Regions from separate parts of the Listeria sp. SHR_NRA_18 genome, predicted to be linked through region 2. Evidence: predicted binding sites of a transcription regulator. Region 2 holds the regulator's gene; each other region holds the start of a gene.

Region 1 (8,195 bases), 130 kb from region 2:
GATTTCTTTAACTTAGTAAAAAAAATGGTATTTTGGAGCGAGTCATGCTATGATGAAAGAAATGGATAGAAGGGAATAATCGGCTTTGAGAGAAGATACGAAATACGCGCTCATTACTGGTGCGAGTGGAGACATAGGAAGAGAAATCGCGATTGCACTTGCAAAACAAGGTTTTCACCTATATTTACACTATTATCGTAACGAGAAGGCGATTGCGCTGCTACAAGAAGAGTTAGTTCTTTTTGGTGTAGATGTTATCCCGATTCAAGCTGATTTTACTAATTCTGATGCTATATCACGGTTGCAAGATTCCGTTTTTCAATTAGATGTATTTGTTCATGCTGCTGGGAATAGCTATTACGGCTTATTTCAAGACATGCCCGATCAGGAAATAACGAATTTATGGGATATCCATGTTCATTTTCCGATGCAGTTATTACAGAAATGGATTCCGAAGTTGCAACGAAGTGACGCTGGACGAATTATTTTTATTAGTTCTATCTGGGGAGAAGTTGGGGCTGCGATGGAAGTGGCTTATTCGGCTGTAAAAGGGGCGCAGATTGCTTTTTGTAAAGCGCTAGCTCAAGAGATAGCCGCATCAGGCACGACTGTCAATGTAGTATCTCCAGGAATGGTAGATACAAAAATGAATCACCTTTTTGACGAGGAAGAGAAGACAGCGTTATTAACGGATATTCCAATGCACCGATTTGCAAAACCGAGTGAGGTTGGGGAAGTGGTCGCTTTTTTAGCAAGCGATCGCGCAAGTTATATGACTGGACAAACGATGCGTCTTGATGGTGGCTGGTTTATGAGGTAAGAAAAAGATTTTATGTAATGGTAGGTGTTTAAAATTGACCGAACTAGGTGAGAAACTCAAAAATGCAAGGCGAACAAAAGGTCTCAGTCTTGATGATCTACAACAAATAACAAAGATTCAAAAGCGCTATCTTGTCGCAATTGAAGAAGGCAACTATGCTGTAATGCCAGGTAAATTCTATGCACGCGCGTTCATTAAGCAGTATGCAGAGGCCGTTGATTTAAACAGCGAAGAACTCTTTCAAGAATTTGAAAATGAAGTTCCAGCTACGAGTCAAGAAGCCGTTGTAAACGAGCAAATAACACGTGCACAGCAACGTCGTGCCCCACTGGCCGCAAGCCAACCAGGCAACGATAACCCACATACAACACATTCCGTATTCGGACTCGTTCCAAAAATTCTGATTGCCCTATTCATCGTCGTTATCGGCTTCGTAATTTGGTATTTCGCCTTCTACAATGCTGGCGGATCAGGCAACGAAGTAAACAATACGAGCACTGGGGATTCCACAATCAAGGTAGATGATGGAACGAAGAGCGATTCCGACACCAAGAAAGATACCACAACGAAAAAAGAAGATACTAAAAAAGATACAACTACTGAGAAAAAAGACGAACCAAAGAAAACAGAGATCAAAACCGAAACGTCTGGAAATGCAACCACATACACTGTATCTAACGCGGACAAGCTTTCTGTGACATTCACCTTATCCGGTGGCGAAAGTTGGATTCAAGTAACTGACGACGCTGGTTCAAGTATCTTTGGCGGTATTATCGCAGACGGTGAGACGAAAACATTCGATTTGGCAAGCAGTAAATCTGCCAAAATAACAGTCGGAAATGCCACACCAGTAACAATGAAAATCAATGATCAAGCGGCGGAATTAGCGAAAGATTCCATTACGCAAAAATTAACGATTAATCTGGCTGAAAGTACAGATACTGGAACCACTTCCGATTCTTCTGATACTAGCACTAGTTCAGACAGTAACGCGGAATAACAGATTTTTTAGGACAGCGTGGCCGTAAATGCTTACTTATCTTGCATCAAGCATGAAAATAAGCATTTATTGCCACGCTGCGTTATTACATATCTTTAATTTAAGAGGGGATGAAAAAAGATGAATTTACCTAATAAAATAACGGTGGCCCGCATCATTTTGATACCAATTTTTGTTGTATTATGTGTGGCACCACTAGGTCTTGGAACTGTGACGTGGCTTGATTCCACCATTCCTGTATCCAACATCATAGCAGCTATTATTTTTATTGTAGCTGCATTAACAGACTGGTTTGACGGTCATTTGGCGCGAAAGTATAACTTAATCACCAACTTCGGAAAATTTGCCGATCCGTTAGCTGACAAATTGCTTGTCGCTGCAGCCTTTATCATTCTAGTAGAACAACATATTGCGCCATCTTGGGTTATCATTATTATTATCAGCCGCGAGTTTGCAGTAACTGGTTTGCGGTTACTCCTTGTGGAAGGTGGCGAGGTCATGGCAGCTGGACAACTAGGAAAAATCAAGACATTTACACAAATGATCGCCATTCCGCTATTACTACTTCACAACTGGCCATTCGAATGGACCGGTATTCGTATCGATCTTGTCTTCCTATATGTTTGTGCCTTCTTCACGGTTTGGTCAGGCTGGGATTATTTTTACAAAAACCGGAATATCTTCAAAGGTTCGATGTAATTTCAAAAAACGACTTATCGCTATTGGTAGGTCGTTTTTCTTGTCTTTGAGGTAAGAAGTTGTAATATATAAAAGTAGAAAGGGCGTGTTTTTATGCGTAGTGCAGAAATTATTGCAGTAGGAACCGAACTATTATTAGGACAAATCGTGAATTCCAATGCTGCCTTTATATCAAAAGAGCTTGCCGAATGTGGCGTTTATGTATATCATCATACCGTCGTAGGCGATAACCCCGAACGATTGAAAAAAGTAATCGAAATTGCCGAGAAACGCAGCGATATCTTAATTTTTTCAGGTGGATTAGGACCTACAGAAGACGATATTACCAAACAAGTTCTAGCTGGATACCTGACAAAAGGGATCATTTATGACAACGAGCATCTGACAAAAATAGAGCATTTTTTCGCGGCTAGAAAAGACAAGATGTCCGAAAATAACAAACGCCAAGCAGAAATCATTGAGGGATCATACGTTTTATCCAATGATTTCGGCTTTGCGGCTGGCATGTTCCTAGAAGAAAAGGCTCATACCTATATCTTACTTCCTGGCCCGCCATCAGAAATGCAACCCATGTTTACGAAATATGCCAAACCACTGCTACTAAAAAATAGTGAGCGCGAAATTATACTAGAATCTAAAATAATACGTTTTTTCGGCATTGGCGAATCGAAATTAGCAGATGATTTGAAAGATATGATTGCAACACAGACAAACCCTACAATCGCAACCTATGCGGGGGAAAATGAAGTGGTTATCCGACTTACTGCTTCTGCGACAACAAGAGAAGAAGCATTGCGGTTGATTGCCGAGACAGAAGAAGAGATCATTAAGCGAGACGGGGCTTACATATACGGCTCAGGAGACGTCACACTCGTCGATTTGGTCATCCAGCAACTCATGGAAGCCAACATGACTATTTCGGCAGCAGAGAGCCTCACAGCCGGTTTATTTCAAGCAGAACTCGGTGGCACAACAGGCATCTCTAAAATCTTCAAAGGCGGCATGGTAACATATAGTGCTGAAACGAAGCACGAATTACTGCACGTCTCCAAGGAAACGATTGAAAAAGAAGGCGTTGTCAGCCAAGCTTGCGCGATAGAAATGGCAGATAATATTCGTAAACTATGCAAAACAGATATGGGCATCAGCTTCACGGGTGTTGCAGGTCCCGAAGAGCTAGAAGGAAATCCTGTTGGAACCGTATGGATTGGCCTTAGCGTTGTTGGTAATCCTACATTAGCCTATCGTTACACCTTCAATCGCGATCGTAATTATAATCGTCGTCGAGCTGTAAAAGAAGGTTTTGCGCTGATTAAAGCTTTTTTGGACGAGAAATCCGATAAAAAAGAGAAATAAGGGGTGAAAATCAACACAATCAGCCGTAAAAAAAGGTTAGACGAATGCTTGCAAAACGGCTATAATAAAGGCACAGTCAGGAAGCGAATGCTACCGTGTAGAGAGAAAAATAGCGCGCACAGAAAAAATACGAACAAATATTCGCTTTTTACTTGTATATCTTCAAAAAATAAGGTATAGTATCTATAGGCAGTAAAAACAACCGCTAAATAATGTGTGGTATGCAATGTTTTTACATGAAATTAGATATATATAAAGACTAGGAGGCAATAATGTGAGTGATCGTCAAGCGGCCTTAGATCAGGCGTTAAAACAAATCGAGAAGCAATTTGGTAAAGGTTCCATTATGAAGTTAGGGGAACAATCAGATCATAATATTTCTACGATATCAAGTGGCTCTTTAGCTCTCGATATCGCACTTGGAGTCGGTGGTTATCCACGAGGAAGAATCATCGAAGTATACGGACCAGAGAGTTCAGGTAAAACAACCGTTGCTTTACACGCTATTGCAGAAGTACAAGCGCAGGGCGGAACAGCGGCATTTATCGATGCTGAGCATGCATTAGATCCAGCATATGCGAAGAATCTAGGCGTTAATATTGATGAATTATTGCTATCACAACCAGATACAGGGGAACAAGCATTAGAAATCGCTGAAGCGTTGGTTCGTAGTGGCGCTGTCGATATTTTAGTTATTGACTCCGTAGCCGCACTCGTACCACGTGCGGAAATCGAAGGCGAAATGGGAGATTCACATGTCGGCTTACAAGCGCGTCTTATGTCCCAAGCCTTGCGTAAACTATCCGGTGCAATCAACAAATCCAAAACAATCGCGATTTTCATCAACCAAATTCGTGAAAAAGTAGGCGTTATGTTCGGTAACCCTGAAATAACTCCAGGTGGACGTGCCCTTAAATTCTACTCTACTGTTCGTTTAGAAGTAAGACGTGCAGAACAACTAAAACAAGGTACGGACGTTATCGGTAACAAAACAAAAATCAAAGTCGTGAAAAACAAAGTAGCACCACCATTCCGTGTCGCTGAAGTAGACGTTATGTACGGCTTCGGTATTTCACGTGAAGGTGAACTCGTTGATATGGCCTCTGAAATTGACGTTATCAATAAGAGTGGTTCATGGTATTCTTATAACGAAGAGCGTATTGGCCAAGGTCGCGAGAATGCGAAACAATACTTGAAAGAGCATCCAGAAATTCGCGATGAAATCTCAAAACGCGTGCGTCAAGAATATGAAATCGATGTGAAACCTAATTTAGCAGAAGAAGCATTGCCAGAAGAAATCAATTTACTTGATGAAGATTAATCCATAAGCCGCCCAATTGGGTGGCTTCTCTTTATTTCTAAGCTATAAAATCCTTTTTTTATAGGGTTTTTTTTGATTCCGTTTACATCTTTGCGCTTTCCTTGACAATACATGGATTGACAGATAGAATTAGATTGTATATTTTACATTTAAAAATGAAAAAATACACGCGTGTCAGGAATATTTCTGACAACCGACATAACCATTAAAAAGAATTGAATAGCAAAGGAGGTGTAAGGATGGAACTCGTAATCACAATCATCTCCAGCTTGCTTTTCTTGATCGTCGGTCTGGTTGTTGGTTCTCTAATTTATAAATCAAGCTCTGAGCGGAAACTTGCCGCTGCTAGAGGAACAGCTGAATTAATCACGGAAGACGCTAAAAAAGAAGCAGAAACCTTGAAGAAAGAAGCATTACTTGAAGGCAAAGAAGAGAATCATAAGTTACGTACTGAAATCGAAAATGAACTTCGTGGGCGAAGAGGGGAATTACAAAAATCAGAAAATCGCTTATTGCAAAGGGAGGAAAACCTCGACAGAAAAGATACTTCTTTAAGTAAAAGGGAAGCAACTCTTGAAAGAAAAGAGGAGAGTATCAGTAAACGTCAACAACAAATTGAAGAAAAAGAAAGCAAAGTGGAAGAGATGACTCAAAAACAACAAGTAGAGTTAGAAAGAATATCTGCCCTTACCAAGGATGAGGCGAAGAACGTTATCTTGAGCCAAGTAGAAGAGGAACTAACACACGATACAGCAGTGATGGTGAAGGAATCTGAAACTCGTGCGAAGGAAGAAGCAGATAAGAAAGCGAAAAACATTCTTTCTCTAGCAATACAACGCTCCGCAGCGGATCATGTTGCTGAAACGACAGTAAGCGTTGTAACTCTACCGAATGATGAGATGAAAGGTCGAATTATTGGTCGTGAAGGCCGTAATATTCGTACACTGGAAACGCTCACTGGTATCGATTTAATTATTGATGATACACCAGAAGCAGTTATCCTTTCCGGATTTGATCCTGTTCGTCGTGAAATCGCGCGAATCGCTTTGGAGAAACTCGTACAAGATGGACGAATTCACCCAGCACGGATTGAAGAAATGGTCGATAAAGCTCGTAAAGAGGTGGACGAACATATTCGTGAAGTTGGAGAACAAGCAACATTCGAAGTTGGCATTCATTCAATACACCCAGATCTAATCAAGATTCTTGGTCGCTTGCGTTACCGTACAAGTTACGGGCAAAACGTCTTGAATCACTCGTTAGAAGTGGCGAAATTGGCTGGAATTTTGGCCAGTGAGCTTGGTGAAGATGTAACGATGGCTAAGCGTGCTGGACTCCTTCATGATATCGGTAAAGCAATCGATCATGAAATTGAAGGAAGTCATGTCGAAATTGGTGTCGAACTTGCTACGAAATACAAGGAAAATGATATTGTTATTAATAGTATCGCTTCCCACCATGGAGACACAGAGGCAACATCTGTTATCGCTGTCCTAGTAGCAGCCGCAGATGCCCTATCAGCCGCAAGACCCGGTGCTCGTAGTGAAACATTGGAGAACTACATTCGCCGCCTAGAGAAATTAGAAGAGATTTCCGAGTCTTATGAAGGTGTAGAGAAATCTTACGCCATTCAAGCTGGACGCGAAGTTCGTATTATCGTAGAGCCTGATTCTATCGATGATTTAGCTTCTTACCGCTTAGCACGAGACATTAGGAAACGGATTGAAGAAGAACTCGAATACCCTGGTCATATCAAAGTGACTGTTATCCGTGAGACGCGTGCTGTAGAGTACGCGAAGTAATCACATAAAACACGCAGTTCCCACATCGGAAGCTGCGTGTTTTGCTGTATACAGGCAAGCAATTTCCTTGCGCGATGCCGAAAAACAAAGCTATAATATGCAGTAATCTAAGATGGGAGTTTGATAGCATGCAAAAATGGGAAATCAGAAATTTTAAAAAAGAGAATTATTCGGATGTGGCTCGTATTTATCAGACGGGAATTGATGGACGAAATGCGACGTTTCAAAAAGAGGTGCCGACATTTGAGGCTTGGGATCAGAAGTATCTGGATGTTTGTCGTTTTGTGGTGATGGAGGATGGAGTTGTAATTGGATGGGCTGCATTACTGCCATTTTCCGGCATGCCTTCTTACCGCGGGGTTGCGGAACTGAGTATTTATATCGATCCGGCAACGGCTGGAAAAGGAATTGGGACGGCGCTTATGGCTCATATCGTTAGCAAGAGCGAAGAGGCTGGTTTTTGGACGCTACAATCCTTGATCTTCCCTGAAAATACGGCGAGTATTGCTTTACATAGAAAATTCGGATTTAAAACGCTTTGCATTCATGAAAAATTGGGCGAGATGGACGGTGTTTTTCGAGATGTGGCATTATTGGAGCGCAGAAGTGATGTCGTCGGAAAATAGGACGGGCATTTTGACGCGTTTCGGGGTATAATAGGTTACATATAGAGAGTGAGGAATTAGCATATGGAATTATTATTTATCGGGGATGTTGTGGGTTCTATCGGTCGTGATATGATTACCGAATATTTGCCGCAACTAAAGAAAGCGTATCGTCCGACTGTTACGGTAATCAATGGGGAGAACGCCGCTGCTGGACGTGGCATTACGGAGAAGATTTACAAACAGTTTTTAGAGCAGGGTGCTAATGCGGTGACGCTTGGTAATCATGCTTGGGATAATCGCGATATTTTTGAATTTATCGATAACGCGAAATATTTGGTGCGACCTGCGAATTTCCCGGAGGAGACGACGCCGGGTACTGGACTTGTTTTTATAAAAAGCAACCAGTTGGAAGTTGCGGTAATTAATATGCAGGGTCGTGTCTTTATGTCAGATTTGGATGATCCGTTCCGCAAAATGGACGAATTAATTGAGGAAGCCTCGAAACGAACGAATATCATTTTCGTGGATTTTCATGCGGAGACGACGAGTGAGAAGCAAGCGATGGGCTGGTACGTGGATGGTCGCGTGA
Region 2 (8,195 bases):
CTCTTTATAAGAAGCAAACATCGTGTTCCATGCTTCTTCTTCCTCAGCGCCACGCTTCGCAAGCGTCTCTTTAAAGCGATCATATACTTCGCTTGGAACGTAGAAGTCTTCTTCGTAATCCCAACCATATACAGCTTTTGCAGCCTTAATGCCATCCGCACCAAGTGGAGCGCCATGAACCTTGCTTGTTCCTTCGTTTGGAGCACCGAAACCAATAACTGTTTTCACTTCAATCATCGTTGGTTGCGATGTATTTTGTTTCGCTTTTTCGATAGCCGCTAAAATTTCAGTTGTATCATTGCCATCTTTAACAAGCAAATGTTCCCAACCGTAAGATTCAAAGCGTTGTTTTACACTTTCAGAAAATGATTTATCCAAATCACCATCTAGTGAAATATCATTAGAATCATATAAAAGTACCAAGCGGCCTAGTTGTTGATGTCCAGCAAGGGAAGCAGCTTCCGATGCCACACCTTCCATTAAATCGCCATCACCACATAATGCATATGTATAGTGATCCACAACTGGGAATCCATCTTTATTATACATTGCTTCTAAATGTCTTTCTGCCATCGCCATACCAACAGCCATCGCGATGCCTTGTCCAAGTGGACCGGTTGTCGCATCTACACCATCCGTATGATGAACCTCAGGGTGACCAGGTGTTTTGCTATCCCATTGACGGAATTGCTTCAAATCCTCTAATCCTAATTTATAGCCACTAAGGTGTAACAGGCTGTAAAGCAACATAGAACCATGGCCTGCAGAAAGAACAAAGCGGTCGCGATTAAACCAGTGTGAATTAGCTGGATTGGCCTTCAGTACTTTAGACCATAATGCATACGCCATTGGGGCAGCCCCCATTGGTAATCCTGGATGACCAGAATTGGCTTTCTGAATTGCGTCGATCGATAATGTTCGAATAGTATTAATTGCTAATTGATCCGTTTTATCAAACAAATGAAACATCCTCTCTTGTTTTAGTCACTACTCTCTATAATAATCCTTTCTAGACTATTACACAACTAAAAAATATCTAATTGTTTACAAATGCATTAAAATGATCGATAATGTTCGATTGAATATAAAGAAATGGAGAGACATATCAATCCCTCCAGTTCCTTCACAGCTTATTTCGCTCGTCACGTTTTCGTTTTATTTTTTCAGGCGTTACATCATCACCATTCGGATCGATGAATGTCGTGTGCTCAATCGTATCACGAACTTGATTTCGAAAGGACTTGATATACTCTTGACGAAGTGCCTCTTGTTCTAGCTTCTCATCAACAGTCATCGTACCTGCTTTTTTCTTGTGCGACAATTCGTTAATTCGATCTATTTTCGCTTTCTCTAACATTATGTTCCTCCTTGTTTACTATTATACTGATAATCCTGATTCCTCATCTTGAGTCAAGTCCGATGTACATTGTGGGCATTTACTCGCTTTCTCTGGAATAGCAGACAAACAATAAGGACACTCTTTCGTAGCAGGCTTTTTCGGTTCTAGTGGAATATATTTTGTTACCACTTTAATAATCAAAAAAACCGAGAAAGCAATAATAAGAAAACTGATAACATTATTGACAAACAAACCGTAATTTATCGTTGGTGCTCCGGCAGTTTGAGCAGCTTTTAGTGTATCGTAATGTGTCCCATTTAAGCTGATAAATAGATTCGTAAAGTCTACATTACCTACTAGTAGCCCTAATGGAGGCATGATAATATCATTTACAAGCGAGTTCACAATACTTGTAAACGCAGCGCCAATGACAATACCAATTGCCATACCTAATGCATTTCCTTTCGAAATAAATGCTTTAAAATCTTTAAACATCGAAAAACCCCTTCTTGTTCATTATCAACGACTATTTTACATGAAAAGCAGAGGTTTTTAAAGCATTGTGTCCTATTTACTCATTTGCTAATTGAATAGAGTGATCTATATCTGTGTTACCTTTCTTAACTGGTATTGTGATTGTCTCACCCGCTGTCAATTTACCGTTGATTATCTGGTTCTCTTTCTCGACCCATGCTACGAACTCTTGTTTGCTCATTTTATAATCACCAGCGTACTCATCCGCTAAACTCCAAATCGAATCCCCGCTAGCAACATAGACCTCATTATAATCAGAATTTGCCTGATTAACTGTCACAAACATTAATACTAAACCTAAAACAAAACACGTAATAATAAATATAATCGCAATATAATACCGATCCCAAATAGATTTTAAAGTCATCTTTATCCCTCCAAAAGAATATACGTTCGCTTTTTATTCATTATAGAACACTCGTTCTGTTATGTCAATAAAAAAACGAACAATTGTTTGCATATCTAAAAAATCTTTGATATACTGGGATTAATAAAGAAGTAATGAAAGAGTGAACGGGGTGAAACAAATGAAATTATCCAAACGGCAACAAGATATCTACGACTTTATCAAGTCCGAAGTAAAAGACAAGGGTTATCCACCCTCCGTGCGTGAAATCGGTGAAGCAGTTGGTTTAGCCTCTAGCTCCACAGTCCACGGTCACCTAGCACGACTTGAAGGAAAAGGGCTCATTCGCCGGGATCCAACTAAACCTAGAGCTATTGAAATCCTATCTTTGGAAGATGATATCGCAGCACCAAACGTTATTAATATTCCTATTATTGGTAAAGTGACAGCAGGCATACCTATTACAGCTGTTGAAAATATTGATGAATACTTCCCTTTACCTGAATATATGGCAAATGGTGAAACAGAGATATTTATGCTAGAAATTGATGGCGAAAGTATGATTAATGCAGGTATTCTTAATGGTGATAAAGTGATTGTAAGACAACAGAATTCCGCTAATAATGGCGAAATCGTTGTCGCAATGACGGATGACAACGAAGCTACTTGCAAAAGGTTCTTTAGAGAATCTAGCCATTTCCGTTTACAGCCAGAGAATGATGCTTTAGAGCCAATTCTTTTAAGAAATGTTACCATCTTAGGAAAAGTCATTGGCTTGTACCGAGATATTCGCTAAACAAAAGGATCTGAGACAAAAGGTTCTCTGACCTAGAAAAATACGTATCAAAAATCTGCATTTAGATTTTTGATACGTATTTTTTCCATTTAGGCACGCGAGGCGTGCCAGTTTTCGCATATTATTAGCCATGAAGTAGAGATTGGCTTCGGTCGCTACTTTTGGAAGCCCTCGTAAACGGAAACGAGTGAACCCCAAAAGAACCTTCACATGCCCAAAAACTGGTTCTACATCTATCTTTCGTTGCCGATAGATGGCAGAAGTTATTTCGGATGTGAGGCTTCGTCTTGCTCGACTTTTTAGTTCTTCCCAAACAGGATTATAGTAAATTTTTCGATTCTGTCCTGATTTAGCAGTTGTGCATACTGCACGCAAAGGACAATCGGAACAGTCTTCGCATTCATAGACTTTAAAATCACGCACGTAGCCATAGCGATCTGTCCGATACGCATACCGCTGAAAGTTGACTTTTCGCTGATTCGGGCAAATGAAAAAATCATCCGCTGCGCGGTATTCCCAGTGATCTCGATGCATCCTATCTTTCTTATACGAGCGTTTTTGTTCTTTTCGGTACATCGTATAGGGCATGATAGGCAGGCTATTGGTTTCCTCTAATAGATATTTATAATTTTCTTCTCCACCATAACCAGCGTCTGCGACGATGTAATTTGGAAGGTTCCCTAATTGCTTTTCATATGAAGATAAAAAGGGAAGAAAGCAGCGCGTATCTGTGGGACGTTGAAAAATGGCACAATGCAAGGTAAATTGATTCTCCGTGGCAATTTGAACATTATACCCTGCTTTTAATTGTCCATTTCGCATGTGATCTTCTTTCATTCGCATGAAGGTCGCATCTCTATCTGTTTTAGAAAAGCTATTCCGATCACCAAATTGTTGAAAATGCGTCTGATACTTTTGTAGCCTTGGTAAATAATCGCGTTGTAATTGTTTTTGTTGTTTGGTCCACATCCGCTTCTCTTGTTTTAAGGCTTTTTGTTCGACACTATCAGCCTCACAGAGGCTGGTATCAATGGCTTCAATCGTTTCAGAAAGCACTTGATCTAATTGCTCCAACTGCACGATTGAAAAATCTTCTTTCTCATCTTTCTCCATATCTAATGCGACTTGGCGCTTCATATCTTCGTAAAGGGTGCCTATTTTTTCTTGTAGACTTGCATGGAACCGTTCCGATGATTTTCGCCAAACAAAGCTATACTTGTTGGCGTTTGCTTCTATCTTTGTTCCATCTACATATATTTTTTCACCTGAAATAAGTTGTTGTTTGAGCGCAAAGGCATGAAAAGAAATAAACATATTTTTTAACAGCGTATCAAAATGGGGAGAAATTCGGGCGCGATTAATCGTGCGATAACTTGGGGCTTGTTGCCCCGCTAGCCACATCATCGGAATATTTTCTTGCGTCATAGACGCTATTTTCCGACCGGAGGTCACGCCTTGGGAATACGCATAAAGAATAACTTTGAGCATCATTTTTGGATGATAGCTTTGACGGCCTTCTGCCCTTTGCCAATTTTGAATTGCTACTTCTGGAATCTCCTCTACTTGTTGATGAATCGTTCGTGACACATGATTTTCAGGAATCATTGTTTCTAAATCCATTGGAAGAATTAATTGGTCCATGTTATAATTGATATACATAAATAGCACTCCTTTGTTGGGTTTTGGTTGGTACTTTAATTTTAACAAAGCGTGCTATTTTTGTGTACTTATTTCTATATACAAAAAAAGGATGGAACATCCGTTGATACTAATCAACTTTTGTCCCATCCTCTTTTTAGTTTACATATTAATATATTTCCATATATTGATCACGTTCCCATTGGTGAACCGCGGTTCTAAACATATCACATTCAATTGTTTTAGCTTCCACAAAATGTTCCAGAATGTGTTCGCCCAAACCATCAACAACGATATCATCGGTGGCAAGTTCTTTTAAAGCTAACGCTAGGCTTTCTGGAAGATCGAAAATACCGTGCGCGTGACGCTCTTCTTCATTCATGCCATAAATATTGCGATCCACAGGTTTCGGCGGAGTAAGCTCGTTCTTGATACCATCTAAGCCAGCACGAAGCAATACAGCCATTGCTAGATATGGATTTGCTGCTGGATCGACGCTACGAAGCTCCAGACGCGTACTCAATCCACGAGAACTTGGTACACGAACAAGTGGGCTACGGTTTTTACCAGACCAAGCGATATAACATGGCGCTTCATATCCAGGAACTAAGCGCTTATATGAATTAACGGTCGGATTCGTTACCGCAGTATAGCCTTTCGCGTGTTTTAACATGCCCGCTAAGAAATAATACGCCGTTTGACTTAATTGCTCTTCGCCATCTGCATCAAAGAACGCATTGCCGTCCTTGTTGAACAGCGACATATTGAAATGCATCCCCGATCCATTCACGCCGAACAACGGTTTTGGCATGAACGTCGCGTGCAAACCGTGCTTACGAGCAATTGTTTTTACGACTAATTTGAATGTTTGGATATTATCGCATGCTGTAACGGCATCTTCATATTTGAAATCGATTTCGTGTTGCCCTGGAGCTACTTCATGGTGGCTCGCTTCAATTTCAAAACCCATTTCTTCTAATTCTAATACAATATCACGACGACAATTTTCACCCAAATCGGTTGGTGCTAAGTCAAAGTAACCAGCGTTGTCGTTCAATTCAAGCGTTGGTTTACCCTTCTCATCTAGTTTGAAAAGGAAAAATTCGGGTTCTGGTCCTAAGTTAAAATCTGTAAATCCTAAGTCATGCATTTCGGCTAATACACGTTTTAAGTTAGCACGAGGATCCCCCGCAAAAATTGTTCCGTCCGGATTATAAATATCACAAATCAACCGCGCCACTTTCCCTTTTTCTGCTGTCCAAGGGAACACAACCCATGTAGCAAGATCTGGGAATAAGTACATGTCAGACTCTTCAATACGTACAAATCCTTCAATAGAGGAGCCATCAAACATCATTTTGTTATCCAATGCTTTGCCTAGTTGGCTTACGGGAATTTCCACGTTCTTAATGATTCCTAGGATATCCGTGAATTGCAAGCGGATGAATTTCACATTTTGTTCGTCTGCGAAGCGAAAAATGTCTTCTTTAGTATACGATGTCATAATTAAATCCTCCCAATAATTGATATTATATAAACTTTTTTAAAGTAAATACCTTGTGTCAAAACCTTGGTAATTGTTGCTTTCCAGAGGCATCTTGTTTCACGAATCGACCAGCTTGCTGCATCTCTTTTCGCAAAATCTTACGTACATCCTCATCAGTGAGCGGTGTTTTCTGTTCATCCTGCTGCATTTGGTACATTTTTTTAATTCCCGCAATATTCAGACCATCATTCAAATAATCTTTAATCTCAAGCAGTATATCGATGTCCTGTAGCGAATACAGTCGATGATTCCCTTGATTTCTTGCTGGGTGTATTAATCCTTGATCCTCGTAATAACGAATTTGTCGCGCAGTAAGATCTGTTAATTTCATGACAGGACCTATCGGGAAAAGAGGCATCGATCTTCTAATTTCTTTTTCACTCACGACAATTTACCCCTTTCAAAACTCTATATTTTTCATATGTTAGTTGCATTATAATGTATGTGATATCATTTGTCAAATTTATGTCAGATAATCTGACATACACTAAAAACCTTACGTATCAACGGTTACCATGAAATATAAAAAAACAACAAAAAATATTTTTGCTGTTTTTTTGAATTTATTTACATCCTGATGTTATTTGCGATACCGACAAAAGTTTCTGCTCAATCAACCGATTCGTTGCCGATAACACCACTAATTTTACATGCTCATACGTGAGTCCACCCTGTACATATAGCTGATACGGCTCTCTAATTGGACCATCTGCCGTTAATTCCAGGCTTGCTCCTTGAATAAAAGTTCCCGCTGCCATGATAACGTCATTTTCATACCCTGGCATATACGCCCCTTCTGGAACAACATGCGCGTTTATCGGCGATGCTCCTTGAACCGCTTGAGCAAAGGCAACCATTTTTTCGCGATTATGAAAAGAAACACTCTGAATCAAATCGGTTCGTGATGCATCCCAAGTTGGATCTGTCTCCACCTGAAACGCGCCCAAGATTCCCGCTGTAAAACGTGCTCCCTTAACAGCTTGCGAAACAACGTGCGGTGCCAAGAAAAAGCCTTGATACATCTCCAGCAAACTATATAGAGATGCTCCCGCCTCTGCACCAATTCCAGGTGTTGTTAGACGATACGCGCACAATTCAACTAACGCCGCATTCCCAGCGATATAACCACCCGTCTTGGCCAATCCACCACCCGGATTTTTAATCAAAGACCCCGCAATTAAATCAGCACCTACTTCAATCGGCTCTAAAACTTCGACAAACTCGCCGTAACAATTATCTACAAAAACAATAACATCCGACTTCACCTCGCGAACAAACGCAATCATCTCTTTTATTTTTGCAATCGAAAAAGAAGGCCGATCCGCATATCCTCGCGAACGCTGAATCCCAATCATTTTGGTCGAGGGCTTTATTTTCGCACGTACCGACTCAAAATCAACAGAACCATCCTCTTGTAATGGAACCATGTCATATCCAATCTGATACTCCTTCAACGAACCCTTACCGGAGCCACGAACACCAACAATCTCCTCCAACGTGTCATATGGCGCACCTGTCATATATAACAAATCATCGCCAGGACGTAGTACGCCAAATAAAGCCGTCGAGATGGCGTGTGTCCCTGAAATAATCTGCGGGCGAACAAGTGCCGCCTCTGCTTTGAAAACGTCTGCATAGACTCGTTCTAGCGTGTCACGGCCGTCATCATCGTAACCATAACCCGTCGATGGCGTGAAATGGAAATCACTCACCCGGTTTTTCTGAAAAGCCTGCATGACCTTCCATTGATTTTCTTCGGCAATGACCTCCGTCTCGCGTTGCAAAGAGCGCAATTCATCCTCCACACGATACGCTAACTGACGCAGTTCATCCGGTATTTGTTTAAAAAATGATGTCATTTTACTTATCCTTTCGCGCTTGATAGCCTTTTAATTGATAACTTTCCGTTTCCTCATCAAACGTCTCTTCAATAATAACCGTTTCCTGTTTATATTTATGTAACATTCGCCCGTCACTTGCAGGAACGCGAACCACA
Region 3 (8,195 bases), 290 kb from region 2:
CGCACAGCGATAAACACCGGCGAGCCTCTTACATTTAACCAATCGTCGAAATAATAAGCAATGCGATACCGATGAGCAGGAACATCACGCCCATATCGGTATTTTTGCGTATGAAAAAATAAATTGTTTGTAAAAAAATGAGAATGGCGAGTGCCAGTACAATCGTGTGGAGCATGTGAAACACTTCCTTACTCTTGAAAAATAGCCTTGATTTTGTCCAGCAGACTGACTTTTCCGGTGGTGTCTTCTGTAATAACCGGCGTTTCGTGGAGATGCGTATCTTCCCGGTTGATTTCGTGGTCTTCCGCTAGAACAAGGCCAATCGGTGTATCGTCGTCTTCGCGTGCCACAATCGAGAATGGCATCTTATGCTTTTCTGCCAACATGATGTAAGAACGCAATATTTCATAGGAAATGGAGCCGTTTAAGAGCAGTTTGGCCTTCGGGTGATCTTTCATTTCCTGTTCTAATTCTTTGGTACAATATTTTTGAAAAACTTCTTGTTTACTCATCTGGATTTCGACACGTTCTCGAAAGGTGCCGAGATACTTTTTGCGTTCGGCAGGATTAATTTCTTTTGCGCCATGGATACCGCGATCGATATAATCGTCAATGCTTTCTGGCATATTGATTCTCCTTTTACTGTGTATTCCTTTTAATTGTAACATGGATTTGTGAAAAAAGGAACAACATTGGGAGAGTGGATGAAGAGAGAAAAAAACTCCAGGTCTGTTTTACTTCACGGGTTGTGGAGGTAAAACAGACCTGGAGTTTTTTCTGGGGTTTGCGTCATGTTCCACGCCTCCGGATCCAGCTTCAAGAGCCAGCCTCTCGGAAATTTCGTGGCCTCCGCAAAAGTCAAAAGAGGACTTTTACTGCGCCCCCTAACAAATTTTTTCGGGTCTAACGGGCTTCTTCAGCATTTCTCTATTCAAACCACTCAAATCCATCCTGTGACACCAATTTATCCGCTTCTTTGGGTCCCATTGTGCCGGATGTGTAGTTCGGGAAGTGTTCTTTTGAATTCGACCAGACTGCGGCTACTTTGTCGATGAAGTTCCATGATAGGGAGACTTCATCCCAATGTGAGAAGTATGTTGCGTCGCCGTTTAGACAGTCTTGAATTAATTTTTCATAGGCTTCTGGTGTGTTCATGCCGTCTGGTGAGGAGTGTGCGTAGTTCAGGTTGACTGGCATGGTCAGCATTCCTTGGCCGGGTTCTTTGACATTCATGTGTAGCGTGATACCTTCGTCTGGTTGAATATGTATCACCAGCACGTTTCCTCCAAGCGATTGGCCTGGACCAAAGAGGTTCATCGGTACGTTTTTGAATTGAATCGCAATTTGCGTTGTTTTCTTCGCAAGACGTTTCCCGGTTCTAATATAAAACGGAACGCCGCTCCAGCGGAAATTATCAATCATGAGTTTCGCTGCGACAAATGTTTCGGTATTAGAATCGGAATCGACATTCTCTGCTTGACGGTAACCGAGCAGTTCTTTGCCGTCTACTGTTCCAGGACCGTATTGCCCGCGTACGAAATATTTGTACACATCGTCGCCTTCAATGACACGCAGAGAACGGAGCGCGCGCACTTTTTCATGGCGAATTTCTTGTGTGGTTAATTTAATCGGTGGCTCCATCGCAAGCAAGGATACGATTTGTAAAATATGATTTTGAACCATATCACGAAGCGCGCCACTTTCTTCATAATAACGCCCGCGATCTTCTACACCAAGCGTTTCACTCAATGTTACTTGGACGTTATCAATATAGCGGTTATTCCAAAGCGATTCAATGATAGAGTTCGCAAAACGAATCACGGAAATATTTTGTATCATTTCTTTGCCTAAGTAATGGTCAATGCGGTAAATCTCGTTTTCATCAAACGCTTGACGCAGTGACTCATTGAGTTCTTGGGCACTTGCTAAATCGCGACCAAATGGCTTTTCAATGATCAAACGGCTAAATCCAGCATTATCGACAAAACCTTCTGACTTTAATCGACTTGCGATAGTTCCAAAGAAATTTGGCGCCATAGCAAGGTAGAATAGGCGATTTCCTTGTAGTTCGTATTTTTTATCGAGTTCATCAGATAAATCTTTCAGCTCGACATACGATTCACGATTGGTTACATCGTGCGATTGGTAGTAGAAATGTGACGCAAATTCTTCTGGATCGAAGCCTTCTTTTTCGATGCCTTTCAATGATTCTACGACTTTTTCACGGAAGAAATCATTGGTCCATGGACGACGAGCTGTACCGATCACTGCGAAATTTTCTTTCAAAAAGCCTTTCGTGAAGAGATGGTATAGCGAAGGGTAAAGTTTGCGATTTGCCAAATCTCCCGTACCGCCAAAAATAGTAATTAAAGCTACTTGTTCTTTCACTTCTGTCATACGTGCTTACCCTCTTTCTTTATTGTGTGGAACATACCTCAGATAAACCGGCGACAAGCGCTCGATTTGCGTAAAGCTGTCAATACAACTTACCTAGAAAAAATGAGCGAGATGTTTTAGCTTTTATTCTGAGAATGAGACAATTAAGATATAATCATAGTCGCCCTCATTATTCCTTACTATTTTAGCCGTTTGATTTCTAATGTGCAACTGATTGAACCGGAAAAGTCGGAAAAGCTTAGCGGTGGGAGTGCCATAAATGGGCTAAATATGGTATGATTAATAGCGGATTAGAGAAAGGATTGTGAGACAAAGATGGAATTGATTTTTCTCGGAACAGGAGCGGGTGTCCCTTCCAAAGGCCGTAACGTAACGGCAATTGCGCTCACGATGCTAAATGAACGAAATAGTATTTGGCTGTTTGATTGTGGGGAAGCAACGCAACATCAGATTTTACGAAGTTCGATTCGATTGAGTAAACTGGAAAAAATTTTTATTACGCATTTGCATGGGGATCATATTTTCGGCTTGCCAGGGCTTCTTAGCAGTCGTTCTTTTCAGGGCGGCGAAACGGAACTTACGATTTACGGACCTGTGGGGATTGCGAATTATATTCGGACGAGTTTAGCGGTGAGTGGCACGCATTTGAAATACCCGCTTGAAATTGTGGAAATTGATAGTGAAGTCGTGTTTGAAGATGCTGATTTTAAAGTTATTTGTCGCGAGTTGGATCACGGCATTTTGAGTTATGGCTACCGGATTGAGGAGGCTGATAAGGCGGGATCGCTTGATGCGGAAGGACTTTCGGCACTTGGTGTGAAGCCAGGACCGATTTTTAAGGAGCTGAAAGAAGGTAAGACGGTGACGCTTGAGAATGGCGAAGTAGTCGATGGAAGCCAGTTTATTGGACCCGCTAAAAAAGGACGGGTTATGGCTATTTTTGGCGACACACGGACGACGGCGAATGAGTTGGTACTCGCGGATCAGGCGGATGTCATCGTGCACGAAGCGACATTTGGTGCTGAAATGGGCGATATGGCTGGAGAGTACATGCATTCTACGACGATAGAAGCTGCCACGCTAGCTAAGAATGCGAATGCAAAACGGCTGATTATCACGCATATTAGTTCGCGTTATAGCCGGGAGGACAATCGCGAATTGGTCTCAGAATGCCAAGCGATTTTTCCTAATACGGAAATGGCGACCGATTTTGCGATATTTGAACTATAAAGGAGTTTGGAGAAGGATGAACGATTTTTTGAAGGGGAAAACGGTGATGATTACAGGTGCATCCAATGGGCTCGGAGCAGAGATGGCACGGCAAGTCGCGGCACAAGGCGCACACACGATTCTGACGGCTCGCCGCACGGAAAAATTGTCAGATTTAGCAACACAGATTCAAGCGGATTATGGTGTTGTTAGCGATTACCACAAAATGGATATGACAGACTTTGAAGAGATAGAAGACGTGATGCAAAAAATCGGCGATACAAAAATCGATGTCCTAGTAAATTGCGCTGGATTTGGGATTTTTGAAGAAGCTGTAAAGACTGATTTTGCGACGGTGGAACGGATGTTTGATACCAATGTACTTGGTTTGATGCGCTTGACGCAACTCGCTTTACCAGACATGTTGGCGCGTAAGTCGGGGCATATTATCAACATCGCCTCCCAAGCTGGCAAAATCGCGACACCAAAATCATCCGCTTATTCCGCAACAAAATTCGCAGTTTTAGGCTATTCCAATGCTTTGCGAATGGAAACCAAGCCATCAGGTATCCACGTAACGACGGTGAACCCTGGGCCGATCGCAACTAGCTTTTTCGACATTGCCGACAAATCGGGCGACTATTTAGACAATGTAGGTTTCTTGGTTCTGAAGCCTGAAAAAGTAGCTGCAAAAATCGTGGCAATTATGGGGAAACCAAAGCGTGAAATAAATCTACCGTTTTTGATGAACCTTATTTCGCGAATGTACCAGGTCATGCCACGCGTCATCGAATTTTTCGGTAAAGGCGCATTTGAGAAAAAATAAAAAAGGGAGGCTACTTAAAACAGACTGTAGAAAAACTGCTTCACGTGATTTTCCGCAAAATATCAGCGTGTCGACAAACGCTCATTTTCGTCGTTAAAAGCTCTGTTCCAGTGCTCACATACCTTAGTATGCTCCGCGCTGGTACTCGCTTTTGCCTAGAAACTAAGCATTTGTCGACACGCTGTACTTAAAAAATAGTCTCTTTTTTGCTGTGTAATTTTTGTTCAAAATTTAACCGAATCCAGCTTGCATTATTTAAGAGGAGAGAGTATAATTAAATGGAGAACAAACGTTCGTTTTTGGAAGGTGATGAGTGAAGTGGATAAGACGCGTAAAATTATTCATATTGATATGGATGCTTTTTTTGCTTCGGTAGAGGAGCGAGACCATCCGGAATATCGTGGAAAGGCACTTATCATTGGTGGAGACCCAAATAAACGAGGTGTCGTCTCCACATGTTCATATGAAGCTAGGAAATTCGGTGTCCATTCTGCGATGCCGACAAAGCAAGCATATAAACTATGTCCACACGGCATCTTCATCCATGGAAATATGGAACATTACCGAGAAGTATCCGCACAAATCCGTGAAATATTTCATCGTTATACAGATTTAGTGGAGCCAATGTCTTTAGATGAGGCTTATTTAGACGTTACCGAAAACAAAAAAGGAATCAAATCCGCAATGAAGATAGCCCTGGAGATCCAACATGCGATCTATCACGAACTCGGTTTGACCGCATCAGCAGGCGTTTCATACAATAAATTCATCGCCAAAATTGCATCAGATTTTAAGAAGCCAGCAGGGATGACCGTCGTATTACCAGAGGAAGCAGAAGCCTTTTTAGAGAGTCTACCAGTTACGAAATTCCACGGTGTTGGGAAAGTCACAGCCGAGAAACTACATCGATTAGGTATCCATTCTGGCGCGGATTTAAAAGCATGGGAGGAGTGGGATTTAATTCGGGAGCTGAATAAACAAGGCTATCGCTTGTATCGAGCAGTGAGAGGCTTATCAGATTCTAAAGTAAACCCACATCGCGAGAGAAAGTCTGTTGGCCGAGAAACTACATTTGCTAACAATATTTTCGATGAACGAGAGATGCAAGAGATGTTGCTTTTATTCTCACAGAAAATAGAAAGTTCACTGGAACGCATTGGCAAGCACGGTAAGACAGTGGTTTTAAAGCTACGATACAGTGATTTTAGTACCATTACTAGGAGGTTATCATTAATGGAATATACACGAGATGCACGGGTTATTTATGATGCTGGGGCCAGTTTATTACGCGATGTATATAGTGGAGAAGAGAGCGTTCGCTTAGTTGGCCTGACGGTAACGAACCTGAAACCGTTGCACTTTGAAAATTTGAAACTAGAAGGATTTTAAAGAAAAATCTTGTTTATTATGGCATATCATTGTTATACTTAAGTTCGATAATGATTGTTGGGAGTTGTTAGTTAATGAAAAGGGAGTCAGGGAGAATTAGACCAATCAGGCGGGAAGACATACAAGGAATGCATGTCTGGGAGCTTGATGAAGAAATTGCCATGGCAAGCGGTATTACGAAACCACGATCTTTAGAGGTTTTTCAAACGATGTATGAGAAATATTTTTTTAACGTCAACCAATCGTTACAACTATACAGTATTGTTTTAGATGGAAGAGTCATTGGGCGTGCCGAACTAGGCTTAATTGACCGAGAAAATGGCCAGGCAGCTTTTGGTATCGTTATTGGGGAACGATCAAGTTGGGGAAAAGGTTACGGAAAAGAAGCTATCTTAGAGTTGTTGGACGTGGCTTTCAATGCATTACATTTACATAAGGTTTATTGTGAAGTATATACATTTAACGAGCGATCATTAAATATGATGCACTCGCTAGGTTTCCATCAAGATGGGATATTACGGGAGCATGAATTTTTTCACGAGGCTTATCATGACTTAGCTGTTTTTAGTATGCTGGAGGCTGAATTCAGAACGGCTTTTGAAAAAAATAGCAAATAAGAAAGGTGCAGTTTCTGTGGATATGACCAACAGGTACTGCACCTTTCTTCGTAGATAAAGATTATTTCATTTCTAGTAAGCGATCTTTTAATTCTTGTTCCATAGTTACAAGTTCTTTTTCTGCAACGGCGCGTTTTGCACGGCCTTCTTGTTGAATCTTCAAGGTTTCTTGTAGCGTTTCGATGAGGCTTGATTGCGTTTCTTTTAGTGTTTCGATATCAACAATACCCCTTTCGTTTTCGCGCGCTGTTTCAATAGCATTTGTTTTTAGCATATCGGCATTGCGTTTTAGAAGCTCGTTTGTGGTTTCCGATACTTGGCGTTGCGCTTCTGCCGCTTGTTGTTGACGTAGTAAGGTAAGCGCGATGGCGACTTGGTTTTTCCATAATGGGATAGCTGTCATAATCGATGACTGAATCTTCTCAGCTAAAACCTGATTCGTGTTTTGAATAAGACGAATTTGTGGTGCTTGCTGAATAGTGATTTGACGGCTAAGTTTCAAGTCATGCACACGTTTTTCCAGGCGATCTGCGAATTGTGTGAGATCATTTACTTCTTGGAAATCCATTTGATCACCGGATTGTTCTGCTTTTTTGCGAAGTTCAGGAAGAAGCTTCGTATTGATTTCTTCTTGTTTTAATTCACCAGCTGCGATATAAATATTTAACGCCTGGAAGTAGTCTTTATTCTTATCGTAGAGTTGTTCTAAGAAGGAATTGTCTTCCATTAAACGTTTTTTGGCATGTTCTAATTTCAGGGCGATACGATCGATCTGTGTGCCCATTTTTTGATATTTGGATGTGATCTCGTTGATGGATTGTTTCACACGGGAGAACATTTTTGTGAAAACGTTCTTGTTGCGTGCGGCAAGTTCATCTGGATCGGCTTCTTGCAGGCGGAACATCAAGTCACTGATGATTTCGCCGATTGGACCAACGTCTTGCTTTTGAACTTGGTTGAGCATCGAGTGGGAGAAGTCATGTAGCTTTGCTTGTGCTGGTGCGCCGTATCCGAGGATAGCCGCTTGATTTCCAGGCTCGATTTGTTTGGCAAGTTCCACTGCTTGGCGACGGTTCGCTTCTGGAAGCATGTCAACCAAGCGGGGAGCTTTGTCTGTTTCGTTGTTCACGATTTCTTGTACGGTTTGTGAGCCGTTTGTGCCGAATGGATCGGCGAGTAAATCATCTAATGTCTTGTTGAAATTAGCATCGATAACCTCTGCTTTCGGTTGTTCATATGTTGGTGTTTCTGTTGTTTTTAATTCAGGTTCGTTTGGCTTTTGGTTCTCGGTCATTTGGGTGTTCTCCTTTCAAATTTCTTTTCCTGTTTGGAGATGGAATTCTTTGCAACTTCTAGCTCGAAATCAAGGCTCGATACGTCCTTGTTAAGCAGTGCAAAGAGGTCTTTCTCGATAACGCGACCTAAATCATTCAAAAGGGCACGAGTGTCAGAAAGTGTTTGGTAAATCTTCTTGTCCTTCACAGGTTGGCTGTTTAGGAAAGCGTATTTTTCTGTTAGCTCTACCAAAGAGTCCAAGTGGGAGAAAAAGAAATCCTCTGCATCATAAAAGCGTTTTGGTTCTTCTTTCACAATACCGTAGATGCGTTTTGTAAGTAAGAGTGTTTTGTCGCGTTCCTGGAATGTAAAAAGATTACGGTGAGCGGACGTGATTTTTTGGAGACGCAGTATTTTAGCTCGCGATTCTTCTAAGTTTGTGCGAATGTATTTGTATTCTTTTTTTGTAAGCCCAGTCTGTA
Region 4 (8,195 bases), on a different contig from region 2:
CTGTCGCAACTCCATCATCAATTGCTTTTCAATAATAGGATAAAAAGGCAATCCCGCGACATCCATTATTTCGCCGACATCATAATTAGCAATAATCGAATCTAACCAAGCCTCCGGGGAAGGATGTGCTCTTGAAAAATCATACAATTCCCCGACAACTTTTCCAATATCATCATCCGATCGATCCCCAGAAAAAGTATCTACCAACTCAAAAAATGCAACATTCTCAGCATTTCCATAGTGCTCCTCTAGTAATTTGTCCATCACTTCATCCCGCACCATTGCACTCTCAATCGGTTCAATCAAACGAAATTCAGGATCGATATCCGCCAAGTAATAATACTTTTTTATCACATCTAGACAAAAGGAATGCAACGTAGAGATAGAAGCATAATTAAGCAAAGCAATCTGCCGCTTCAAATGCGAAGATGACTCATCCACTAATAAAGCATTTTCAACTGCCTTACCAATCCTAGCCTTCATCTCAGCAGCAGATGCATTCGTAAATGTCACAATGAGCAATTCATCTACATCTATCGGATTCTCAGGATCCACAATTTTCTCAATGACTCGATTCACTAAAACAGCCGTCTTACCAGATCCAGCAGCAGCAGCAACAAGAACATTCTGACCACTCGCATACATCGCCTTCCACTGATCATCCGTCCACACAGCATTCTCTGGCTTTGTCGGAATTATCCTCCTCATTCCTGCCCCTCCTCACGCATTTTCCTCAAAACATCTTCCCTACTCTGATTCTCTAATTTACGATATTGATTATTCTCAAGCGACGCATCAAACTGACAAACCGATCGAAATACACAGAGTTGACAAGGCGTCCGCTCCTTCAATTTATAAGGATTAATCGTTACTTCCCCATCAATAATCTTATTCCCTGCCTTTGTATACTGGCGACGAACGTACTGGCGCATCGTATCAAACTCTGCCCTCGTCGCTGTAGCCGAATGCGCATTAAAATTCCCATCCTTTTTCAACCCAGTAGGTATCACAGAAGACGTTTTCCCTGCCTCTAGTTCCGTATCCATAAGCGATACCGCCAAAGTATCGTCCAGCACTAACCCTTTCATCCGAAAACTCTTCAACAATTCTTTCTCAAGCTCTGTTTCCGTCAATTCCTTGTCTGCACTAACAAGCGGATTATGCATATGAAAGTATAAAACTCCCGCAGGCTCAGCCACTTTTCCAATAAGTTTAGCCGAATTCTCCACGACAATATCTAAATAGGTCAGCATCTGCAAGGCAAGTCCATAATAAACTTCCGTCATCGGCAAATCATGCGAGCTTGACTTATAATCTATAATTCTCAAAAAAGTGCGCTCATCCTGCTCCGCCTCATCAATTCTATCAATGCGCCCCTGTAAAATGAGTTCACGCCCATCATTAAGCGGCAATTTCATAGGTGGTATTTCCCCCTTCGCTCCGAAATCAACTTCTAGTCCAACCGGCTTAAACCGACTAATTTTAGCTTGCTCATTCAACACACGCGTCGCCCTAATAATGATATTCAAAAGCTTATACTGAATATATTCCAATCGCTTCGTACTGAGCAAAATTTCATGTTGTAACTTTGGCGCCAAATACGCCATAGCAAGCGTTGCCAGCTCCATGCATTGCTCCACAGATAATTGACCCCACTCTAAGTTATTCTTTTGAAGCTCTGCCGATATCCACTCCATAGCCCCATGAAATATCTCACCAATATCCACAGATTGCAGTTTATAATGCGCCCGCTCCTCCAGTTTTAGACCATGTTGCGCAAAATGCTGAAAGTGACAACTATAAAAACGCTCCATTCTCGAAACACTTGCATGAATATTTTCACCAAACAAGGAGGTTGCAGCTTCTTCTGAAATGTTCTTAGCCTTATTTTGATAAAATAAACTTCCTAAAATTCGTAAAGCAGGATTTCTCCACTCCTCATCTGATTGGAAAAAGGCATAAGCATCCCACCATACAGGAGACATCTGGTACCCTTTTTTCTTATATTGCATTTGCGCTGTTAAAAGCGCTATCGTAGCTCTTGGTGTGGAAATATAAGAAGCCTGCTCCAAATCACTCAACAAAGAAGGATCACTCAAATAAAGCTCTCTCTTCACCTCTGGAAAAATTGTCTCTATTCTCCTAATATAGCTTGATTCAGACAATTCCTTCCCATTCTCATCTGCGTTAGGAAAGCTAATAAATAAACGCTCTGAGGGCAGCGTAAACAGCCGATAAGCCACAAATTCTTCGCTTGAGAGCATATTCTTACTACTAGGTCTAACAGCAATTCCCGACTGATTTAAAACATTCCGATCTTCATCCGATAAAATGCCACTCTCCTCTTTTTTCATTGGCAAAACACCATCATTAATCCCTGCAGCAAAAATAACCTTCTTATTTAGTAATCTCGAATTATCTATATCCGCAACAATAACCTGATCTAATGACGGCGGTAACAAAGCAAAATCGAGAGCATCAAGCCCTGTATTAATAATATCAAAGAAAGTATTAAGAGATAGCTCCTCATCTCCCATAACCTCTACAAACTCATCTAATAACGCCACAACAGACTTCCAGGCCTGTTCATGCTCTTTTGCCAACTCTAATTCATTCATTTCCTCCGCATGCTTGCGCCACATATCTAGCCGACCATCAACTTGCACATCCAACATAAATTGAAAAAGTGCACTTGCCTGTTCCACACCATTACCAGCTACCTCTAACCGCTTCTCTAGCGCCATTAACGGTACTTTTATGTGCTCCCTTACTTCATTAATCGTAGCCTCTTTCGCCTTCTCATCGTCTGTTTGTACGCCTTGATTCAAATCCAATCCACGAATTTTCCGGTAACTCCAAGGTCGTTTATCCATCCATCTACGTTTATTATAAATTCCATTCTCCAGTATATAATTCTCAAAAATATCGACCTTTCCTCTATAAGCACTACTACTTACATCTAGCGGAAAGAAAAATTCCGTTCGAACAGCCTGAAATACAGCTTCATACTGCCAATTAGTACGAAGAACATCTAAACTAGAACGAAGAAATTCAACCATTGGGTGATTAGCCATCGTTCGTTTCTTATCGATAAAATAAGGAATATCATTCGCATTTAAAGAAGCCTTCAAAATCGTCTCATACACCTCTGTATTTCGGAGCAAAATAGCCATATCCCGGTAACGATACCCCTCCGAAGCTAACTGCCTTATATGCCTCGCAATCCCATCCATTTCAGCACGTCGATTATTCGCTTCATAAATAGCAAGACTTGGCGTCTCATTCGCATAGGCCTTCACGGAGAACTCCCCCCATGTCTCCTGTAAATATGCTAAATCATTATTTTTAAAGCGTTCATTATTTTCTAAAACGATATCAGGTAATATTTCACAAGCCCCATTCTGAGCTATTTCTTTTAAATTGGCATATGTCATACCTGTCACTTGAAATACATTATACGCCTGTAAATTATTCACACTATATGCTTCATCCAAAGTCAAAGCGATGGTCACATTTTTACAAACACTAAATAATTCCCCCAAGACCAAATATTCTTGTGGCGAAAACTCATGAAAACCATCAATAAAAATCTCGCATTCCGCTAAAAAATTGCTATCCGAAATCGCATCTCCAAGCAGTCTCAAATAATCTTCATTCTCTAAATATTTCCCAGACAATACACGCTTATAAGCATCATAAAGTAGCGCTATATCAGCCATCTTATTATTCAAATCTGCACTATTCTCACCATCAAAATTCTGTAACTCTTCTTGCTCCACACAAAATTGCTCCATCTCTTTAAAAATTTGCTCCAACTCTTTAATGAAACCTTTTTTTGAAGCATTCCGCCCAAATAACTGTAACTCATCTTGCTTCTCAATCATTATTTTACGAATGACCATCTCTAATCCTGAATCCGTTAAAAATGTTCGAGCCAAGCCACCACTCTCTTGCAAAATCCGCCAAGCCAAACGACTAAAACTAAAAATTTGCGTGTGTAATAACCCAGAGACACTCTCCCGTTCAAAAAACGCCGTCTCGATTTGCAAAGTCATCTGATCTGGGACTAAGAAAATACAATTCCGCTTCTCTCCCGCTCCACTCATTCGCTCTTCTAACCGGTCCATTATTAGTGCCGTTTTCCCAGTACCCGCGCGCCCTATAATAAATTGTAGACTCATTTCTCCACCACCGAACGTATGTTTGTTTTATATCATAACACATATTAGCCAACTAGACCATACTTATTTTAAAATCCTAATTTCAGTCTATCACTATAATCGAATTTCAACAAATAACACATGAAAAAACTAGAGCCAGATTGACCCTAGTCCTCACGTTATTTATTTAAAAGGTCAGCATTTCCTGCTGCATTCCGTTTAATTTCTCTGTCAAAAGATAAAATTTCTCTTTATCGTTATTGTCTAAAGCAACATCGATTTCATCTTTCAATTGTTGCATCCTGTGTTCGTCAAGGAGCATTGTCATGTAGCACTCAATAAATGTATTCACTAACTCTTTTTCTCCTTTTAGAACTCCAACTTGATTAACTAATGAACTTGAAAAATCTCGCATTTCCATGACTGATCACTCCTTCTTAATTTTTTATTACCACAATGAAAAAGTAGAAATAAGGGGTTAAAAAGTCATATCCTTTATAAAAATAGAATTTTTAGAAAAAATAGTGACTTCGGGAATTAGCTGTGCTATACTCAAGCTAGCAAATGAGATGCAACATAGACAGATAGCTTCAAAGTAGGTGTACCTAAGATTTTTCAAAAACAAACCGGATATTCCATAACCTTAACTCGGTGCATTTACACTACTTATATACATCAAAAGGAGTGACATTATGTCGAAGAAAATGAAAACGCCAGTGTATGAGGTCAATCCCCATACCATGATAATCCTGCCTCTAAAAACAAAGTCAGGGGTTCAATCAGAAGTCTTTGAATTAAACGATCATCGTATATCTAGTTTTACCCCATTATTTCTAATTAAAACAAGCTGCCAATATTTTGGTTCAAGCTACGAAGGCAGAAGAGAAGGAACTCGCTTCTTGACAGGCGTCACACACAAGCCGCCAATTATGATTGATCCTGTTAGCTTCACCTATGCCTTTCCAACAACCTCAGCAGGAAGAGACGATTGTATTTGGATTTTTCCGCAACACATCTCGGAATATTACGACTCTAATTATAATTGCACAACCATCCGATTTAATAACAAACAAAAAATAAAAATATCTGTATCATTTGCTACTTTCAATAATCAGATGGCCAGAGTTTCTATGCTACACATGAAATTTTCTCAAAAAATGCGTAGTGTAGAGACAGAGTATCCCTATTCCAATCTTTTATTTCCACCTATCTCCCTAGCAGCTGAGAATAGAGAACCTTATAATCTTGAGGAAATCAGCGAGGTTAATGAGCATTTCATTGACTTTAGTTACCCTGATACACCCCAGCAAAAAAAGGAGAACAAAAAGAAAGAAGATAAGTAAAAAAACAAGGCAGTCACTTTTTTCCGGTTTGTGACTGCCTTGAAATTAAATATTTCGATTTCCCAAAGCCTCTGAAATTCTTTTCAAAAGTAATAATTCTTCTTCCGAATAGGAGTAGGGCAACTCTAAGTACCACTTTTCTAATTCAGGATTTCCAATCAACGGGAAAGCATTCACCGAGTTTTTCTCCCTAAGTCCGGCCACATCGTCCAATAAAAAATCCGTTGTTGTACCTAATTCGTCTGCCAACTTAGCAAGAATAAATATTGGTGGTCGATGATTATCGTTCTCATATTTACTAATTGTAGAAGATGTTACACCAATTTTCTCTGCTAACTGCTTCTGCGTCAATTGATGTTTCTTTCGAAGTGAAATTAATTTTTCTCCAAAGTCCATACCCTCACCCCTTCCTATACTCTTATTATAGCAATGAACGACAGTTATTTCGACTAATAGTATATACAAAAGAAAAACCGCCCTATCACTAGAGCAGTTCTTTTTATTATTTCGCTTTCTTCCAAAAACCATATATTAACCCAGAAACGACTGTCCCTATAAGGATTGACAGCAAGAATAACATCGGATGATTTGCCAGTCCTACAACGAATATACCACCATGTGGCGCAGGAACGTTAATTTGCCAGAACTGTGTTAACCCCCCAGCAATTGCGGAACCCAGAACACACGACATAATCACACGCAATGGATCTGCTGCTGCGAACGGAATAGCGCCCTCTGTTATGAATGACAATCCTAGCACATAGTTCGTTAAACCAGCTTGGCGCTCATCCTGTGTAAATTTATTTTTAAATATCGTTGTTGCCATTGCAATAGCGAGCGGTGGAACCATCCCACCAGCCATTACAGCTGCCATAAACGCCCCATCAGTATTACCAGTCGTCGTAAATACACCTATCGCAAATGTATAAGCAGCCTTGTTAAATGGGCCCCCCATATCAATTGCCATCATCCCGCCTAATACAGTCCCCAGAATAACTGCATTTGTCGTTCCTAAAGACTGCAGTTGATCTACTAAGAACTCATTAATTGTTGCAAAAATAGGATCAAATATAAAGTACATTAATCCGCCTGTAATCAGCAATCCTAAAACAGGATAAATTAAAATCGGCTTCAAACCCTCCAAAGTTTTAGGCATTTTGGAAAATAGAATCTTCAAACCTAGCACAACATAACCCGCTAAGAAACCTGCCAGCAAGCCGCCTAAAAATCCTGCATCTGACGTCGCTGCCAACAAACCACCGACCATACCTGGCATTAAACCTGGACGATCTGCAATACTCATGGCAATGAAACCAGCCAATATCGGAATAAGGAACATAAAGGCTCCGGTTGTTCCGCCACTAATCGCACCCAACATATCTGTAAAAACTTTTGCACTAGGGAAATACTGTTCTAACAAAAATGAAAATGCTAAAAGAATACCACCACCAACAACAAACGGTAGCATATGCGAAATACCATTCATTAAGTCTTTATAAATACGACTTCCAATCGAAACTTTTTGTCCATCGCCAGCGGAACTGTCCTTTTCACCACTATGATGGTATATAGGAGCTTGTTTAGCCATCGCCTTATTAATCAGCTCTTCTGGTTTTCTAATACCGTCACTTACAGGCGTCTCTAACACATGCTTACCATCAAATCGAGCCATTTCCACTTTCTTGTCCGCGGCAACAATAACACCAGCTGCCCGTTCAATTTCATCTGCCGTCAGTTTATTTTTCGCACCATCCGAACCATTCGTCTCAACTCGAATATCGACGCCTATCTCTTTTGCTTTATTTTTTAGGGCATCCTCGGCCATATAAGTATGCGCAATTCCTGTAGGACAAGCTGTTACCGCCACTACAAAAGGCTTATCTTGAGAATCATCACTGTTTTCAATCACTTCTGGCGTTCCCACTTCTCCTTGCGCCTCATCAAATAAAGCTATTACTTCCTTATTAGATGTAGCATCGCGTAATTTACCAACAAAATCGGGATGAATAAGTAACCGAGATAAGGCAGCCAATGTTTCCAAATGTGTCTGGTTCGCACCATCCGTCGCAGCAATCATAAAAAATAGAAACGCCGGTTGTCCATCCAATGCATCATAATCAAGCCCATTCTCACTCTTAGCAAATATTACAGTTGGTGTATTGACTGCTTTCGTCTTAGCATGAGGCATCGCAATACCATCACCTATACCTGTGGAACTCTCCTTTTCCCGCTTCATAATCTCCTTTTTAAAAAGTGACGCATCATTAATTTTTCCCTTTTCATCAAGTTTTGCAATCATTTCATCAATTGCGCCCTCTTTTGTCGTTGCTTTTAAGGAAAGGATCATCGTGTCTTGACTCATAATATCAGTTATTTTCATAATGTAAACCTCCCAATTATTATATCTCTGAAATTTTCACTTCTGGAATTAATTTTTGAACAGCCTCATAAGTCGCCAAATCCGTAGAAAAAGCCGTTGCACTACCAGTAGCCACTGCAACTTGGAATGATTCCAGTACATCTTCACTCTCCATATAAGTACCTATGAAACCACCAATCATGGAGTCCCCGGCACCAACAGAATTTTTCACATTGCCAAGTGGCGTATTAGATTTATAGACCTTATCCTCTACAAATAACAAAGCTCCATCACCCGCAAGCGATACAATAACATGCTTAGCTCCTAGCTCCA

What was found. The regulator LexA, encoded in region 2, represses DNA repair genes until DNA is damaged. The targets are predictions, from matches to a motif close to CGAACATATGTTCG.
Region 1: a site for LexA is predicted at 4,006-4,019, ahead of recA (recombinase RecA). Genes of this name have one in related genera too.
Region 3: a site for LexA is predicted at 4,715-4,728, ahead of dinB (DNA polymerase IV). Genes of this name have one in related genera too.
Region 4: a site for LexA is predicted at 4,193-4,206, ahead of addB (helicase-exonuclease AddAB subunit AddB). Genes of this name have one in related genera too.

Annotation. Positions count from the first base shown of each region.
Region 1 covers NZ_QPKR01000001.1:328,516-336,710, reverse strand. Annotated here, with positions in the region: gene ymfI (elongation factor P 5-aminopentanone reductase) at 86-820, shown strand; gene DUK53_RS01720 (helix-turn-helix domain-containing protein) at 855-1,820, shown strand; gene pgsA (CDP-diacylglycerol--glycerol-3-phosphate 3-phosphatidyltransferase) at 1,941-2,519, shown strand; gene DUK53_RS01710 (competence/damage-inducible protein A) at 2,613-3,875, shown strand; gene recA (recombinase RecA) at 4,150-5,196, shown strand; gene rny (ribonuclease Y) at 5,436-6,998, shown strand; gene DUK53_RS01695 (GNAT family N-acetyltransferase) at 7,127-7,624, shown strand; gene DUK53_RS01690 (TIGR00282 family metallophosphoesterase) at 7,688-8,195, shown strand, end outside.
Region 2 covers NZ_QPKR01000001.1:458,100-466,294, forward strand. Annotated here, with positions in the region: gene tkt (transketolase) at 1-960, opposite strand, end outside; gene DUK53_RS02290 (DUF896 domain-containing protein) at 1,124-1,357, opposite strand; gene mscL (large conductance mechanosensitive channel protein MscL) at 1,379-1,834, opposite strand; gene yneA (cell division suppressor protein YneA) at 1,911-2,240, opposite strand; gene lexA (transcriptional repressor LexA) at 2,401-3,015, shown strand; gene DUK53_RS02310 (IS1182 family transposase) at 2,977-4,674, opposite strand; gene glnA (type I glutamate--ammonia ligase) at 4,823-6,157, opposite strand; gene DUK53_RS02320 (MerR family transcriptional regulator) at 6,216-6,584, opposite strand; gene DUK53_RS02325 (methionine gamma-lyase family protein) at 6,763-8,058, opposite strand; gene hflX (GTPase HflX) at 8,060-8,195, opposite strand, start outside.
Region 3 covers NZ_QPKR01000001.1:752,532-760,726, reverse strand. Annotated here, with positions in the region: gene DUK53_RS03795 (DUF6884 domain-containing protein) at 1-54, shown strand, start outside; gene DUK53_RS03790 (hypothetical protein) at 35-175, opposite strand; gene DUK53_RS03785 (YueI family protein) at 189-626, opposite strand; gene zwf (glucose-6-phosphate dehydrogenase) at 928-2,397, opposite strand; gene rnz (ribonuclease Z) at 2,713-3,627, shown strand; gene DUK53_RS03770 (SDR family NAD(P)-dependent oxidoreductase) at 3,644-4,432, shown strand; gene dinB (DNA polymerase IV) at 4,751-5,821, shown strand; gene DUK53_RS03760 (GNAT family N-acetyltransferase) at 5,896-6,438, shown strand; gene DUK53_RS03755 (toxic anion resistance protein) at 6,500-7,732, opposite strand; gene DUK53_RS03750 (5-bromo-4-chloroindolyl phosphate hydrolysis family protein) at 7,729-8,195, opposite strand, start outside.
Region 4 covers NZ_QPKR01000017.1:18,583-26,777, forward strand. Annotated here, with positions in the region: gene addA (helicase-exonuclease AddAB subunit AddA) at 1-708, opposite strand, end outside; gene addB (helicase-exonuclease AddAB subunit AddB) at 705-4,181, opposite strand; gene DUK53_RS16460 (IDEAL domain-containing protein) at 4,348-4,581, opposite strand; gene DUK53_RS16465 (competence protein ComK) at 4,850-5,503, shown strand; gene DUK53_RS16470 (helix-turn-helix domain-containing protein) at 5,549-5,899, opposite strand; gene DUK53_RS16475 (PTS fructose transporter subunit IIABC) at 6,006-7,883, opposite strand; gene pfkB (1-phosphofructokinase) at 7,903-8,195, opposite strand, start outside.